Regions from separate parts of the Bacillus sp. BACIII genome, predicted to be linked through region 2. Evidence: predicted binding sites of a transcription regulator. Region 2 holds the regulator's gene; the other holds the start of a gene.
The links. Region 2 encodes LexA, which represses DNA repair genes until DNA is damaged. Its sites were predicted from a motif close to CGAACATATGTTCG; they were not measured.
Positions count from the first base shown of each region.

Region 1: the regulator LexA is predicted to act here: its motif matches at 7,099-7,112, upstream of ACXN9U_RS03680 (DNA polymerase IV).

Region 1 is NZ_CM174437.1:722,321-730,765, forward strand. It holds gene ACXN9U_RS03635 (MBL fold metallo-hydrolase) at 1-214, shown strand, start outside; gene ACXN9U_RS03640 (SDR family NAD(P)-dependent oxidoreductase) at 220-996, shown strand; gene dsdA (D-serine ammonia-lyase) at 1,014-2,363, shown strand; gene coaA (type I pantothenate kinase) at 2,439-3,398, shown strand; gene ACXN9U_RS03655 (VOC family protein) at 3,423-3,818, shown strand; gene ACXN9U_RS03660 (DUF4083 family protein) at 3,820-3,987, opposite strand; gene ACXN9U_RS03665 (AI-2E family transporter) at 4,048-5,118, opposite strand; gene ACXN9U_RS03670 (YqzH family protein) at 5,192-5,398, opposite strand; gene ACXN9U_RS03675 (YolD-like family protein) at 5,500-5,844, opposite strand; gene ACXN9U_RS03680 (DNA polymerase IV) at 5,859-7,085, opposite strand; gene ACXN9U_RS03685 (GNAT family N-acetyltransferase) at 7,301-7,771, shown strand; gene ACXN9U_RS03690 (hypothetical protein) at 7,784-8,044, shown strand; gene ACXN9U_RS03695 (GNAT family N-acetyltransferase) at 8,041-8,445, shown strand, end outside.
Region 2 is NZ_CM174437.1:1,137,714-1,146,158, reverse strand. It holds gene ACXN9U_RS05655 (prohibitin family protein) at 1-730, shown strand, start outside; gene ACXN9U_RS05650 (IS1182 family transposase) at 859-2,211, opposite strand; gene ACXN9U_RS05645 (YndM family protein) at 2,332-2,781, opposite strand; gene ACXN9U_RS05640 (hypothetical protein) at 2,939-3,367, shown strand; gene lexA (transcriptional repressor LexA) at 3,706-4,326, opposite strand; gene yneA (cell division suppressor protein YneA) at 4,479-4,790, shown strand; gene ACXN9U_RS05625 (YneB family resolvase-like protein) at 4,806-5,456, shown strand; gene ACXN9U_RS05620 (DUF896 domain-containing protein) at 5,525-5,758, shown strand; gene tkt (transketolase) at 5,924-7,927, shown strand; gene sirA (sporulation inhibitor of replication protein SirA) at 8,078-8,445, shown strand, end outside.

The sequences.
Region 1 (8,445 bases), 420 kb from region 2:
GCGAAACCGGGCGGAATATGTGCTGCACCTGCTGTCAGAGGAAACGCTGACGGCTTTCCAAGTATGCCGGCGGCTGTTTCCGGCTGTGTACGAAAATGAATTGTTTTTAACGATGTCAGAAACGATCGGCCATCTTGACGTGCTGGCTGCAAAAGGGAAGGCCGAATCCTTTCAGTCGGGAAATACTCTGATGTTTAAAGCTGTGAAGGGGTGAAGGTAATGGGCAGATTAACGGATAAGCGGATTTGGATCACCGGGGCATCCGGCGGACTCGGAGAACGGCTTGCATATTCCTGCGCGGCAGAAGGGGCTCATGTTTTTTTATCCGCAAGGCGGGAGGACCGCTTGCAGGAAGTAAAAAAAACGATTACTTCGCGGGGCGGACAGTGTGATGTCATTCCGTTTGACGTCCGGCATGCAGAAGAGGCTGAAAACGTAAGGCGTTTGATCGGTCATGTTGACGTATTAATCAATAACGCCGGGTTCGGCATTTTTGAAACTGCCGCTGATGCATCTTTGAATGATATGAAGGCGATGTTTGAAGTCAATGTATTCGGATTAATTGCCTGTACGAAAGCCTGTCTTCCGGTGATGCTTCACGCCAAAAGCGGCCATATTATCAATATCGCTTCACAGGCCGGCAAACTGGCGACGCCGAAATCAAGCCTTTATTCCGCTACGAAACACGCCGTTTTAGGGTATTCCAATGCGCTGCGGCTCGAGCTGGCCGGTTCGGGTGTAGCTGTGACAACGGTTAATCCCGGCCCGATCAAAACAGACTTCTTTACAATTGCAGATAAAGAGGGCGGTTATGTGAAAAGCGTCGGCAGATGGATGCTTGATGCCGACCATGTGGCAGAGCGCATTACGTCCGTGATTTTGACGGATAAACGGGAAATGAATCTTCCGCGATGGATGAGTTTCGGGACGAAGCTGTATCAGCTTTTCCCATCGTTTACAGAAAAACTGGCCGGCCGCGCATTAAAGAAAAAGTAACAAGGGGGAGACAGCAAATGTCCGATCGGGATATACGCACGGCATTGATGGAAGAGCCTTTAGTCAGACAAATGGCGGAGGCGCGGGAAGTATTTTGGATCAACCCGCATAAAACCGATGATCCCGTAAAACATGGCGCTGAATGGGAAAAGGAGATTGCCGAAGCGGAAGAAAGGCTGCGCCGGTTTGCGCCTTATATCGCATCGGCTTTTCCGGAGACGGAAGAGGCGGGGGGTCTCATTGAATCTCCGCTTGTCTTGATTAATGAAATGAAGAAGCGTCTGGAACACAGCGCCGCTCAGGCTTTTCCCGGACGCCTGCTTTTGAAGTGCGACCATGAACTTCCGATTTCCGGTTCCATTAAAGCGCGCGGCGGGATTTACGAAGTGCTGAAGCATGCCGAAGATCTCGCGGTAAAAGCGGGAATGCTCTCAGCAGACGACGATTACAGCATATTGACTGAGGAACGGTTTACCGCTTTTTTCTCGAAATATTCTATAGCCGTGGGTTCTACGGGCAATTTAGGTTTGAGTATCGGCATAATCGGCGCGAAGCTCGGTTTTTGTGTGACCGTGCATATGTCGAGTGACGCCAAGCAGTGGAAAAAAGAGCTGCTCCGGGAAAAAGGGGTTCGGGTCATCGAATACGAAGCAGACTACAGTCTGGCTGTCAAAGAAGGGCGCATTCAGGCGGAGCAGGACCCTTATTGTTATTTTATTGATGATGAGCATTCCCGGGATCTGTTTTTAGGGTATGCAGTTGCGGGAAGCCGTGTAAAAAAGCAGCTGGATCAAATGAACATTAAGCCTGCTGCAGATGAGCCGCTTTTCGTCTATCTGCCCTGCGGGGTCGGAGGAGGACCGGGCGGCGTCGCGCTTGCCCTAAAGCTGATCTATGGCGAGCATGTCCATATTTTTTTCGGTGAGCCGACGCATTCACCGTGTATGCTGTTAGGCCTGTTTTCCGGCTTGCATGACGGAATCAGCGTGCAGGATATCGGTCTTGATAATCAAACGGCCGCCGACGGACTTGCGGTGGGAAGGCCGTCCGGACTGGCCGGCCCTCTGATGGAACCTATACTCAGCGGCTGTTATACCGCCGATGACGGCACGCTTTTTTCGCTGCTCTATCAATTAAGAGCCGCCGAGAATAAGAGCCTTGAGCCTTCTGCCCTCGCCGGCATGGCAGGAGCTGTCAAGTTCGTTCAGACTGAAGCGGGAAACCGTTACATAAAAGAGCGGGGGCTTGAGATGGAAAATGCCGTGCACCTTGTGTGGAGCACTGGCGGGAGCATGGTTCCGGAGAAGGAAATGGAAGAGTACAGCAAGCTCGGTTCCTCATTTGCGAAAAAAATGGGCAGACAGTGAAGCGGTTTTCCGTTACAATCTTTGTAAGCGTTTGTTTTTTTACCGGAAAGCCATACAGAGAGATTGGTGTGAATTGTGAAAAGTAAAGAATTGAACTTACATACATTGTACACGCAGCACAGCCGCGAGTCTTGGGCCGGATTCGGCGGTCATCTTTCCATTGCCGTTTCAGAAGAAGAAGCCAAGGCCGTAGAGGGGCTGAATGACTACCTATCGGTGGAAGAAGTAGAAACGATTTATATTCCGCTTGTGCGCCTGCTCCATCTTCATGTCACGTCTGCTGCAAGACGGAATCAGCATGTCAACGTGTTTTTGAAGCATCCGCATTCAGCGAAAATCCCGTTTATCATCGGAATCGCGGGCAGCGTCGCCGTCGGCAAAAGCACCACCGCAAGAATTTTGCAAAAGCTTCTTTCCCGTCTGCCTGACAGGCCGAATGTGAGCCTGGTGACAACGGACGGTTTCTTGTATCCGACGGCGGAATTAAAAAGGAAAAACCTTCTGTCCAGAAAGGGATTCCCGGAAAGTTACGACGTGAAGGCGCTGCTTGAGTTTCTGAATGATATAAAATCAGGGAAAGAGAGAGTGGAGGCGCCCGTATATTCCCATCTTACCTATGACAGGGAAGAGGGCGCCGTCGAAGTGGTCGAAGGTGCGGATATCGTTATTATCGAAGGAATCAACGTCTTGCAGTCGCCGACCTTAGAGGACGACAGGGAAGATCCGCGGATTTTTGTATCGGATTTCTTTGATTTTTCAATTTATGTGGATGCCGAAGAAAGCCGGATTTTTACGTGGTATTTGGAGCGTTTCCGTCTTTTGAGGGAAACCGCTTTTCAGGACCCGGCCTCTTATTTTCATAAATTTAAGGATTTATCTGATGCAGAAGCGGATACCATGGCCGCCTCCATTTGGGAGAGCGTCAACCGTCCGAATCTGTATGAAAATATTCTGCCGACAAAATTCAGGTCGGATTTGATTTTGAGAAAAGGTGACGGCCATAAAGTTGAAGAGGTGCTGGTAAGGCGTGTGTGATGTGAGGAGGAAGCGAATATGATGATGCATCATATTGAATTGTATGTATCTGACTTGAAAGCCTCCGCCCGGTTTTGGGGATGGTTTTTAGGTGAGCTCGGTTATACGGAATTTCAAAATTGGGACTCCGGCATCAGCTGGAAAAACGCAGGATTTTATGTTGTGCTTGTCCAGACAAAGGAGCGTTTTTTAACACCGGAGTACCACAGATGCCGGGTCGGGCTGAACCATCTGGCTTTTCATGCCGCATCAAGAGAGCAGGTTGACGAGATGACAGAAAAGCTGCTTGCCAGAGGATGCCCCGTGCTTTACAGAGACCGCCATCCATATGCAGGCGGAAGCACGCATTACGCCGTATTCACGGAAGACCCGGATCGGATAAAGGTAGAGCTGGCTGCTCCTGCCTCTGATTCTGAATGAACTATGCCTTTTCGTTTTTTTCTTCGCGCAGCGCGTCGAGTTTCTTTTCGATTCTGTCCAATTGTATGCGGCGCTTGTTCAAGCTTCTGAATACATATATCACGGCAAACAGGAAAACCGCGGCTGCGGCGAATGAAATCAATTGAAAAATGACATCACCGATGTTCATCTTTTTACCTCCGTGTGCGGCGGGCTTCCTCAGCCCGTCGTTTTTCATTTTAGTGTCTCTCTAGCCTTGTTTTTTTCTGAGTATGAACAGTTTCTGCATGTGGCTTATGATCACCTTTGCAACCGCATATCCCGGAATGGCCAGCAGCATGCCGGCAATACCTGAGAATTTGCCGGCGGCAAGCAGAAGAAAAATAATGGTCAGCGGGTGAATGTCCAGCTTCCGGCCCATAATTTGCGGGGAAATCAGCTGGCTTTCAAGCTGCTGGACAATGACGACAACCGTAATCACAAGCACTGCCTGCGTCGGTGAGTCGAACAATCCGACAATGACTCCGGGAAATGTGCCGATCCAAGGCCCGATAAACGGAATCAGGTTTGTCACCATGGCGAACGCGCCCAGAACGAGCGGATAATCGAGCCCGATTATGAAATAGCCGATCGTGACGAGAACGCCGACACAGAAACTGACGAGCAGCTGCCCTTGTATGTATGAACTGAGAGCCTCATCCATGTCCTGAAGGATTTGTTTTCCTTCCTTTTGATGTTTTTCCGGAAGAAGCCGGAGCAGCCGCCGGGGCGCTTTATTTCCTTCTTTTAACATATAATACAGCGCAAACGGAATAATGGCGGCGGTGATGGCGGCATTGGCAGCCGCACCGGCCAGGCTGCTGAGAGAATCAGCGATTGAACCGGAATAATTTGCGGCTTTGTCTGCTAATTTTTTGAAGGAATCCTCATGCTGAAGCCGGGAAAACCATTTACTGTCCTGGAGATGCCCGATCCAATTTTCAGCTTTTTCGGAAAGCTCGGGAATGTGATCTGTGAAGGCTGTAAACTGTTTTTGAACGGCAGGGCCCGCCGTGTAAAGGAAGAGGACAAAAAGGCCGGCTGTTCCCGCATAAATCGCTAAAATCGCGATTCCTTCGGGCAACTTTAATTTCGCATGCAGCACTTTGACGAGCGGGCGGCACAAATAGTAAAGGACGCCCGATAATACAATGGGCGGAAACAAGGTTTTAACCGTAATCACAACAGGCTGGAACAAAAAGTCTATTAATGTTCCGAGATAAATGATGAGAAATAACAGAAGAACGGCATAGCCGATCTTGAAATAAGGCCCGACAGGCATATTCTGCACCACGCAATCTTTAAGGGTTTACTCTCGATCGTTTCCCTTATCGCCCGGCGCATAAACGTCCCTGTCAGGAGAACTGCCCCTGATTGGTGACATAATCGTAGATAATATCTTCTACATGGGCATGGAGGTCCTCATCGGGTTCTTCGTTCCTTCTTTCTTCCAAAGCTTTTTTTAAACTCTGTTTTTCATAGGGGCTCAGCGGATCTGTCGACACATTCCGTCCATACTGGCGGAGGGCCTGTCCCAGCATTTTTTCTATAAATTGATCCATCGTATATTCTCCTATTCTTATCATTCATCTTTATTCTACTAAATATCATGTGATCCTCCCACTCTTCTATCATATTTTCTGTCAGGACGATTTAGGCTCTTTTATTCCAGTTCAGCTGAGAGAATAAGATGAAACGGCAGCGTTAACGCATCTTCATCGTTTATGATTTTTAAACGTTTTTCGTCATGCTTCACTTGTTTTACCCATCCCCAAAACCGGCGGGGGCCGTGTGCGGAAGCGTAGGTGACTGAGATGGCCCTGTCTTCTTCAATCGACGCCGCAATGATGCGGTTCATGTCGTTCATTTGCTCTTCGCTCAGTTCCGGCGGCCGGAATTCCCGTTCTTTTCGTTTCTTTGCAAGCAGCTGCTCCCGATGTTCGGGGAGCATCATCCGGCTTGATTCCCACATGACATTATACCCGGGTGTTAATTTGTTCGGATTCATGTATATCACCTCAATTATTTGTAATGCCCGCCGATTTTTTCAGCCCGGTGAAAGGCTTGGCCGGCCTCTGTCAGCGACGCGGCATGGAGGAGCGACGCCGGGCCGTACCGTTCATGGATATCATCCAATACTTTGCCGAGACTGATCTTTTTTTCCTGGGCATCGAACAGGCTCAGCTGAACATAATCACAGGGCTCCAGCTGGGAAAGGGAGACGCCGGCGCTGCGGACGGGCTCCCCGTTCCAATGCTCTTTAAAGAGCTTGACCGCCGTTTTAAAAATATCCATTCCGAAATTGGTCGGAGAGACGAGCTTTCTCTGTCTGTGAAAACCTGAAGGGAAATCAAAATCGGCGCCCCTGATGCTGACTGAAACCGTATGGCCGATGTATTGTTTAAAACGGGCGCGGCGGGCCACTTCTTCGCTTAACTCCAGCAATACGACTTTGATATCCTCAAAGCGGCTGTAGTCTCTCGGAAGGGTCATGTTATGGCCGATCGCTTTTTGCCGGCTGTGCGTGTTGACGGTGACCGGAGAGGGATCGATGCCGCGGGCTGTCCGCTGAAGCAATTCGCCGTTAATGCCCCAGCGCTTTTTCAGCAGTTCGGGAGGATGTGCGGCAAGCCCGCCGATTGTGCTGATGCCCATCCGCCTTAAATGATGCTCCATCCGTTTTCCGATGCCGAATAATTTTCCGACCGGCAGCGGCCACAGATCCTGCCTGATATTTGACATATCCAATCTGTGAATGCCGGATGCGTTTTTTTTGGCAAAATGGTCGCAAGCCATTTTCGCAAGCGCCTTATTCGGCCCGATGCCGACACGGGCATAAATACCGAATTCACGCATAATCGCTTGTTGAATGTTTTTGGCGATTGTAAAAGGATCACCGAACAGCCGCCTGCTCCCGGTCACGTCGAGAAACTGCTCATCGATGGAGTAGGGTTCTACAAGATCGGTATACCGCTCGAACAGCTCGGTAATCATAACGGAGACATCAATATACCGCTGCATCCGCGGACGGACGATAACGGCGTCTGGACATTTGGCCTGCGCTTCCCCCAGCCGTTCAGCGTTTTTTACGCCGTATCGTTTGGCGAGCGGACAAGCCGCAAGCACGACGCCGCTGCGTCTTTCGGGATCTCCCGAGACAATGACGGGCCGGTTTTTAAGATGAGGCGCTTCCGCTTTTTCCACAGACGCATAAAACGATTGCATATCAACAAGAAGAATATCAGCCATAAAAAAACCTCCGGGAACGTTTGTTCTGTTTTTCATTTTACCCGAACAATGACCGCGTTTATACTGGTAAATCATTCCCCGGTTGGAAGACGGGCTGATTCGTCCGCTTGAAAAGAAATCATTTACAATTGCAAACAACCCACATATAATTTTTTATATTCCAATGAAAGAAGCTGACATTCATTTTGCCGGACGAAAAGGAGAGTCAATCGATTATGGATATTCGAACAATTACCTCTGAAGACTATGAAATGGTTACGTCTGTTTTGAATGAATGGTGGGGCGGCAGGCAGATGAAAGACAAACTGCCGCGCTTGTTTTTTGAACATTTTCAGGACACAAGCTTTATTACGTTCGGGCCGGAGGGAATGACCGGTTTTTTAATCGGGTTTCAGTCACAATCAGACCCTGAGACGGCATATATTCATTTTTCCGGTGTGCATCCGGATTTCAGAAAAATGCAAATTGGAAAACAGCTCTATGACCGATTTATGGAGACGGTGAAAGAAAGGGGCTGCACAAAAGTCAATTGCGTGACGGCGCCTGTCAATAAAGTATCAATCGCCTATCATACAAAGTTAGGCTTTGAAGCTGAAAAAGGAACCAAAACCGTAAACGGAATCCCTGTTTTTGCGAATTATGACGGTCCGGGCCAGGATCGGATTCTGTTTGTGAAATACATATAGAGGAGGCTGAAAATGGGCTTTTTAGCTGACACGCCCAAACCGCCTTATGATGCGGTCATTTTTTCATCAATCAAGAGAGAATATGATGAGGAATATGAACAAACGGCAGAGCGCATCACGGTTTCCTGCTGGGACAGCATGGATGCGATTAAACGGTGGAAAGACCGGGCGGCAAAACAAAAAGGAAAAAGCGCCTGGAATGAAGCGTACGCGGTCCGCATGACGAGGACGGAGCCGCAGCGGATGTTTGTGTCAAAAGGAGCGGAAGATTGATTGCATTTTTACAGCATAAAGAAGAACAGACGGCGCGGGAAATTGCGGCGGTTCAGCGCTGCTCTTATCAAAAAGAAGCCGAGCTGATCGGCTTTTTCGGCATTCCCGGGCTGCATGAAACAGCCGAAGACATACAGCGGTCCCAGGAGACGTTTGCCGGTTTCAGAGTAAAAGATCGGCTCGCAGGCGTCATTTCGTATGAAAAAAAGGGATATGATCTCGTTATATGCCGGCTGACGGTGCACCCGTCCGGCTTTCGGAAAGGAATCGGACGGGCGCTCATTCAATTTGTGTTAGACGAGAACCGGGACGCCCAAAAAATAGAGACGGCTACCGCCAGCCAAAACGTTCCGGCAGTCTCTCTCTATTTAAAAGCAGGGTTCACGGAAGCCGGACAGACT
Region 2 (8,445 bases):
AAAAATACCGAATGGTTATGTCGGAGTCGTATACTCACCGAACGGCGGGGTAAAATCCGAAACTTTGGATCAAGGCTGGCACTTAGTCGGTTTGTTTAATAAAGTAACGGAATATCCGGTGCGTATGCAGACCGTAAATAATGAAAATATAAAAGTGGCAACCTCAGACGGTAAAAATATTGAAATGGATATCGCTTACAACTATGTTGTTCAGCCTGATAAAGTAGTCGATCTGTTTAACAAATTCGGGGCGGTAGACGTTGAAACGATTGAAAATACATATTTAAAAACAAGACTGTGGGACGCGGCGCGAAAATCAATCAGCAAATACTCGGTTATTGACACATACGGGCAAAAATCTGCAGAAGCCGCTGCCGATGTTCAAAAAAGGTTTGCTGAGGATATGAAGAACCTTGGATTTTTAATTGATGATCTGACGCTTGGCGTCCCGAAGCCGGATAAAGCCACACAGGAAGCTATTGATGCAAGAGTGAAGTCTTCACAGGAGCTTGAACGGACGCAGACTGAAATTAAAATAGCTGAAGCTGAAGCGAAAAAGAAAAAAATTGAAGCGGAAGGGATCGCTGATTATAACCAAATCATAAAAAAATCAATGTCTGATGAAATGATCAAATATAAATGGATTGAAAAATGGGACGGAAAAACACCGAAAGCGACAGGCACAGACTCACTGCTCCAGCTGCCGCTGGACGATCAGAAGCAAAAATAAAAAGAAAGGAGGCGGATGCCTCCTCAGCTTGTAGAGAAAACGATGTTTTTTCTACAAGCTTTTTTGTTTTATACAGTTTCTTTAGATATTCATCAGGTTTCAGATGCAGAAAAAGAGCTCCCACATGCCTAGCCTTGTTTGGCTAGGTATGTGGCAATCTTCTTCATATTCTGGCATGCGGCTGTGAGGAGGACTTGCTCGCTCACATTCCGCTTTCCCCTCAACCTGCAATAGCGAAGCCCATGCAGCTGTTTTGAATCTGCAAAGCTTCGCTCTATTTTTTCTTTTCTTTTTTTGTAGAGGTTTTTTCCTGAAACAGACAAGCGATTTTGTCTGACCCTTTCTTTATGGTCCTCCCATACATGCCGGGTGATGACCTTTTGGCGGTTCTTTGATTTTGTGCATTGTGCAAGCAATGGGCATGCGGAACAGATTTCAGGATTTGATTTATATGACCGGTAGCCTTTTCGGTCAGTTGTTGAGTATGTAAGTGTTTGGTGATTTGGACAAATGTATCTATCTTGTTCACTGTCATAATGAAATTTCCATTTTGGAAACAAGCCTCTGGCAGGGTGATATCGTCTATAGGCAATAACGCCAAAAATATGGCGGTCAGCTAATCCTTTACAGATCGGGGTCGTTAAATAACCAGAATCAAGAGCGACGGCTTCTACATCAAAATCAAATCGTGCGATTTGGTGATCCAATCGGTCAAGATAAGGTACAGAATCATGGACATTTCCGGGCGTGACATAGGCGTCGGTGATAATGTTATGTTTCATATCCGTTGTTCGGTGATCTAAATAAAAGAAACCCTCCGGTTTATTTTCACGATACATATATCCACTTTCCGGATCAGTTGTACTGTGGCGGATCTCTTTTTCAGCTTTCACCTCCTCTTTGACTTTTAACGGCTTTTTTCCGTGTTCCTCCCGATCCTCTTGTATGGCTTCATTTAAATCCTTGATATAGTTTTGGGTATCCTGCGCAATTGTTTTTCTTGTGTATTTATGCTTGTTGGCATTGGCTTTCAGATGAGTTGAATCAGTGAATAGGACACGTCCGCCCACCATGTCATGATTGATGGCCTGAAGAACGATCTCATCAAAGATGTCTTGGAAGATGGTTGTATCTTTAAAGCGTGTGCGTCTGTTCCAGCTGATGGTGGAGTGATGCGGAACTGGATCATTTATGTTCAATCCGAGAAACCATCTGTATGCCATATTGTAGTAAATTTCTTTTTCGAGCTGTCTTTCTGAACGGATACCGTAGAGGTAGCCGATAAACATCATTTTGAATAAAATCAGCGGATCGAGTGAAGGGCGGCCTTTGTTTTCGCTGTAGTAAGGCTTAACCTTTTCAATGATAAAAGAGAAGTCTATGTGTTTATCAATTTTTCGAAGCAGATGATCTTCTTCGACGAGTTGGTCAAGCAAAACAAATTCGGCTGTGTTTTGAGAAGAGTTTCTTGTGTGGAACATGAGAAAGACACCGTCCTTTTTAGTCTTTCTTTTATTTTAATACAGGAGAATGGATATTTTAAGGAAAAATAAAGGCTGTCGAGATTTTCTCGACAGCCTGAGGAGGCGGATGCCTCCTTTTTATGTTTTTTCTTCAGAATCTTTTTCCGGCACCAATTCTTCAGACGCCTCGGTTTGATAGCTCCATAGCGTGCTATCTGTCTCTGTTGTGTCCTGATAATCTTCGGGAAGCACATATTGCTGCAAATATCGGTGAAAAAATGCCTCAAAAACAGAAATGCAAAGTGCAGAGATAACCGATGCCGCGGCAGGAGAGACATTAAACCCGCCAATGTTCATTAGAAATATCCATAATATAATGAATGAAATTCCGAAATCAGCTGCAACGGCTGTAAAATTGCTTGTTCTCGGCAGAATCATGCAATCACCCAAAAAGTAAGTGATCAAACTTAAGATCAAGGTAATAAACAGAACGTTTAAAAAAGTTACTTGGTACATCAGATCCAGAACAATGTACAGCAAAGCAAGTGTGAGCGCCGTTTTAGAAGCGAAAGCAATTACATGTTTCATTTGAACCACCTTCGTTATTTCGTTTAGTCTTCATTGTAGGCAATCAGCAAATTTTTAAACTGGTATATAGTGGTTATAAAGTGTGCGTTTTAATAAAATGTAAATAGACATCACCATATTCAAAAGTTAAAATATGTAAAAAAAGGGGGATGCAAAATTGAAAAAATGGTGGATATGTATTGCTGTTTTTTTATTATGTTTTTGCGGAGTACACTCAGCTGAAGCGGCTACCACTGAATTCGGATCAAAAACAAGCTTCATTATGGAGGGAGATGTCAAAGAGTTTTTTATTGAAAATCCGGGGGCTGTATCAGCTGATGATTACCTATTAGGATACAAGTTCACCATTGTGAACAATTCTTCATGCAATTTAAACGTGAAACTCCAGCGGATGGCGCTGAACGGAAATTTTTATACATTAAGTTCTAAAAGCTACAGCGGCAGCTGGTTAAACCTAAGTGCCCAGGACAAAAAATCAATTGATCCGCATCACAAATACAGGATTCTGATTGAAAGCTCTTCAAACGTCTGTGCACCTGTTCATATTAAAGGGTTATACGGCGTGGAATATTATCATTTTGATTGAAAATAGATACCCGCAAAGGAAGCGGGTTTTTTTACATCTCGTCAAAACTTATTGTACTATGCACTAAATATTCATGAATAAAATGTAATCCGTCCGCTCCAAGTAAAGATAGTTATATATCAAAATCAGCCCGCACAAATACAAAAGTTGAAAAACGGATAAAAAGTTTCCTTAGAGAAACATTATTTATTGACTTCAAAAGTGAGATGCCTGATAATAAAGATGTAAGTTTTTCCTCCTTAGCAGGTTCGTTTCTTAAGCCAGGGCGAATCTGCTCTTTTTTTGCAAAAGAAAAACCCCTTTCAGAGGGGTTTTACGATAAATAAAGTTTAATAGAATTAATGAACGGCTCTGAATACGCCGATCACTTTCCCTAAAATACTTACGTTTTGCAGGATAATCGGTTCCATCGTCGGATTTTCCGGCTGCAGCCGCACATAATTGTCTTCTTTATAGAAGCGCTTGACCGTGGCTTCATCATCTTCGGTCATAGCCACCACGATTTCCCCGTTATTGGCCGTGTTCTGCTGTTTGACAATGACGTAATCTTTGTCAAAAATGCCGGCGTCAATCATACTCTCTCCCATGATTTCTAACATGAATACGTGTTCTCCCGGAGGAACCATCCGGTCAGGAAGCGGAAAATACTCGTCGATATTTTCAACAGCTGTAATCGGGATACCTGCCGTCACTTTTCCGATGACCGGAACATTGACAACCTGGCTTTTCGGAATTTGGACTTCTTCTTCATCCAATACCTCAATCGCTCTCGGTTTAGTAGGGTCCCGTCTGATCAGGCCTTTTGTCTCCAGCCGCGCCAAATGTCCGTGCACGGTTGAACTGGAAGCCAGTCCTACTGCTTCTCCTATCTCTCTTACAGAAGGCGGATATCCTTTCGTTTTTACCTCTTCTTTAATAAAACGCAGGATATCAAGCTGCCTTTTTGATAGCTTCGTCATATTTCGCACCTCAAAACGTCGATTTTAAGTAGATTATAGCATGATTTTCCTGACAGTACAAACATAGGTTCGAAAAAAACGATTGACAGAAACATTTGTTCGTATATACTGAAAGGTATAAAAAGCGAACAAACATTCTGGAGGTTGTTTAAATGGCGAAGGAATCTATCATATTTGTCGGACTGTTTACTGCGATTTTAAGTGCCGTTATTTTACTTGTTTCATGTGCGGGAAATGATCAGGCGCTCAGCCAATATGTTAAAATAAAGGTTCAGGACGGAGATACTCTGTGGTCACTTGCGGATCAAGTAGCAGAGAAGAAAAATATTAACAAAGAAGATTTCATTGAGTGGGTGACGGAGAATAATCATCTCCAAACTGCTGATATAAAGCCCGGAGACGAACTTATTCTTCCGGTTAAGAAGGAGAATCCGGCCGTATATCAGCTGGCCATTGTCAATTAGAGAGGAAAGAGAGAAATGAAGGCGCTCATTTATGCCCGGGTAAGCACAAACAAAGAACAGCAGCAGACGTCTTTAAAAAGACAGGAAGAGGAGCTCAGTGAGATCGCTGCGGCAAACGGCATGGAAGTCGTAAAAGTCATTTCAGAGAAAGCCAGCGGTTACGAAATGGACCGCGACGGAGTATTTGAAATGCTTGATGAAATTAAAAAGTCACATATTGACGCGATATTGGTGCAGGATGAAACAAGACTGGGAAGAGGAAACGCCAAGATCGCGCTTTTGCATTGTATTTACAGGGAGAACGTAAAAATATATACGACGGCTCATAAAGGCGAGCTGGAGCTTTCCGAAGCTGATACGATGGTACTCGAAATCGTCAGTATTGTGGAGGAATATCAAAGGAAAATTCACAATATGAAAATCCGGCGGGGAATGAAAAGAGCCGTAAAAAATGGCTATAAGCCTGAACGGAATCTGAAAAACAGACATGAAAACAGCGGAAAAGAAAAAAAAGAGGTTCCTGTTTCGGAAATTATCAGGCTGAGAGCTAACAAGCTTACCTTTGCAGAAATCGCCGCCACCTTAAGAGGATTCGGCTATGATGTATCCAAAGCCACGGTTCACCGGCGTTTTCAGGAATATATCGCAGACAGCGAAGGCAGCTGACATGCTTCAGTTGTAAAAAAGATGATGTTTTAGTAGTATATAATCAACACGCACCAAAGGAGCTTATTATGATTTCTAAAGAAAAAATCGCAAGAATTAACGAATTGGCTCAAAAAGCTAAATCAAACACGATAACAGATGAGGAAAAAGCCGAACAGCAAAAGCTTCGCCAGGAGTATTTGAAAGGGTTCCGCTCCTCAATGAAAAATACGTTAAAGAGCGTAAAAGTTATTGATCCAGAGGGTAATGATGTCACTCCTGAAAAATTAAAAAGGGAACAACAGAAAAATAATCTTCATTAAACAGAAAGAATACGGCAATACGTATTCTTTTTTGTATATACTAATATCAGGCTGTGATTTGCGACAATTTTCAACAAGTTTATCTCAAATTTAAGCTGAAAGAGTTGAGAAAAAGTCAGCATCGCTTTATGATGAAAAGGTACAACAATAAGGAAGGGGATTATAATGGATACAATTGAAAAGAAATCAGTTGCCACCATACGTACACTATCTATAGACGCAATTGAAAAAGCTAATTCCGGACACCCGGGCATGCCGATGGGAGCTGCTCCGATGGCTTACACGCTGTGGACGAAGTTTATGAATGTAAATCCGCAGAATCCGGGATGGTTTAACCGAGACCGCTTTGTTTTATCAGCAGGACACGGTTCAATGCTTTTGTACAGCATGCTGCATTTAAGCGGGTATGACCTCAGCATTGAAGATCTGAAACAGTTCCGTCAATGGGGAAGCAAAACACCGGGACATCCGGAGTTCGGGCATACAGCCGGAGTCGACGCAACGACCGGGCCTTTGGGACAGGGTATCGCTATGGCAGTGGGAATGGCAATTGCAGAACGCCATCTGGCTGAAACATATAACCGTGATTCATTCAACGTAGTTGATCATTATACATATAGTATTTGCGGAGACGGCGATTTGATGGAAGGCATTTCTTCTGAAGCCGCTTCTCTAGCAGGCCATCTGGAATTAGGCCGCCTGATCGTATTATACGATTCTAATGATATTTCTTTAGACGGCGATTTAAATCGCTCTTTCTCTGAAAATGTAAAACAGCGTTTTGAAGCCATGAACTGGGAAGTCCTTTATGTTGAGGACGGAAATAACATCGCTGAATTGACGGCTGCAATTGAAAAAGCGCGCCAGAATGATAAAAAACCGACATTAATTGAAGTGAAAACGACAATCGGTTTCGGTTCTCCAAACCGCGCGGGCACATCCGGTGTTCACGGCGCTCCGCTAGGACTAGAAGAGAGCAAGCTGACTAAAGAAGCGTACGCTTGGACGTTTGAAGAAGATTTTTATGTTCCAGAAGAAGTATACGCGCATTTCAACGAAGCTGTAAAAGAAGCCGGCGCGAAAAAAGAACAGGAATGGAATGAACAGTTCGCGGCTTATAAGGAAAAATATCCTGAGCTTGCTGAACAGCTGTCACTCGGAATGAAAGGCGAACTGCCGAAAGACTGGGATCAGGAAGTTCCTGTCTATGAAAAAGGCAGCAGCCTTGCTTCCCGCGCATCTTCAGGTGAGGTGCTGAACGGCATCGCCAAGAAAATTCCTTTCTTTGTCGGGGGATCTGCTGACCTTGCGGGTTCAAACAAAACGACAATCAAAAACGCAGGGGACTTCACGGCCAAAGACTACGCCGGGAAAAACTTCTGGTTCGGTGTCCGTGAATTTGCTATGGGCGCTGCTTTAAACGGAATGGCGCTTCACGGCGGCCTCCGCGTATTCGGCGGCACATTCTTTGTGTTCTCAGATTATTTAAGACCTGCTATTCGTCTGGCGTCATTAATGGGGCTTCCTGTCACTTATGTATTTACGCATGACAGTATTGCCGTAGGAGAAGACGGACCGACTCACGAACCGATTGAGCAGCTTGCATCTTTACGCGCGCTTCCTAACCTTTCTGTGATCAGACCTGCTGACGGCAATGAAACCGCAGCTGCGTGGAAGCTAGCCGTTCAAAGCCAGGATCATCCGACAGCTCTTGTGTTGACACGCCAAAACCTGCCGACAATTGATCAGCAGGCTGAAGAAGCGTATGCCGGAGTAGAAAAAGGGGCTTATACCGTTTCCAAAGCAAAAACCGATTCACCGGACGCCCTTCTTTTAGCGACAGGTTCTGAAGTCGGACTTGCGATTGAAGCACAGGCGAAGCTGGCTGACGAAAACATTCATGTATCTGTAGTCAGCATGCCGAGCTGGGACCGTTTCGAAAAACAATCGGCCGAGTACAAAAACAGCGTACTTCCTCCGAATGTGACGAAACGTCTTGCGATTGAAATGGGATCAAGCTTCGGATGGGGCAAATTTACCGGTCTTGAAGGAGACGTTCTCGCAATTGACCGTTTCGGTGCTTCAGCTCCGGGAGAAACAATTATGAAAGAATACGGGTTTACTGCAGAAAACGTGGCTGACCGCGTGAAGAAACTGCTAAACAAATAAAGAAACAAAAGAGGATGAGTCAAATCATCCTCTTTTTCCTGTATATACGACAAAAATAGAAGGGGCGCCGTAACAGTAATAGACAATTCTTTCTTTTCTCCTTTTGTATAATAGAAAGCAATACGCAGCGCTGTAAAAGGGGATGAGGAAATGGAACGTCATTACTATACGCACCTGATTAAGGATGAGTTTGCGAACCACTACTTCGGGCGGGAAACCGCTATGTTTGAATTGTTTCGAGACTATCATTGGACAAATCTGACACCCCAAGAATATCAACTGACAAAAAAGCAAGTTCACTATATAACAGAACCGATTCCGGTAATACATATGCATCAGCGTCTCCAGCTTCATTTAAACCGAATGAGTTACAGCCGTTTAGATTCAATTTATCAGCTTACACTGCCCGGAGAAAAGGGCCGCGCCACCTTCATGATGAAAGACAGCTTGATTGAGATTGCAGCTTCGGGAGATTATGAGGCGGAAACGATTTTCTTTGAGATTCTCCGTAAAATCAG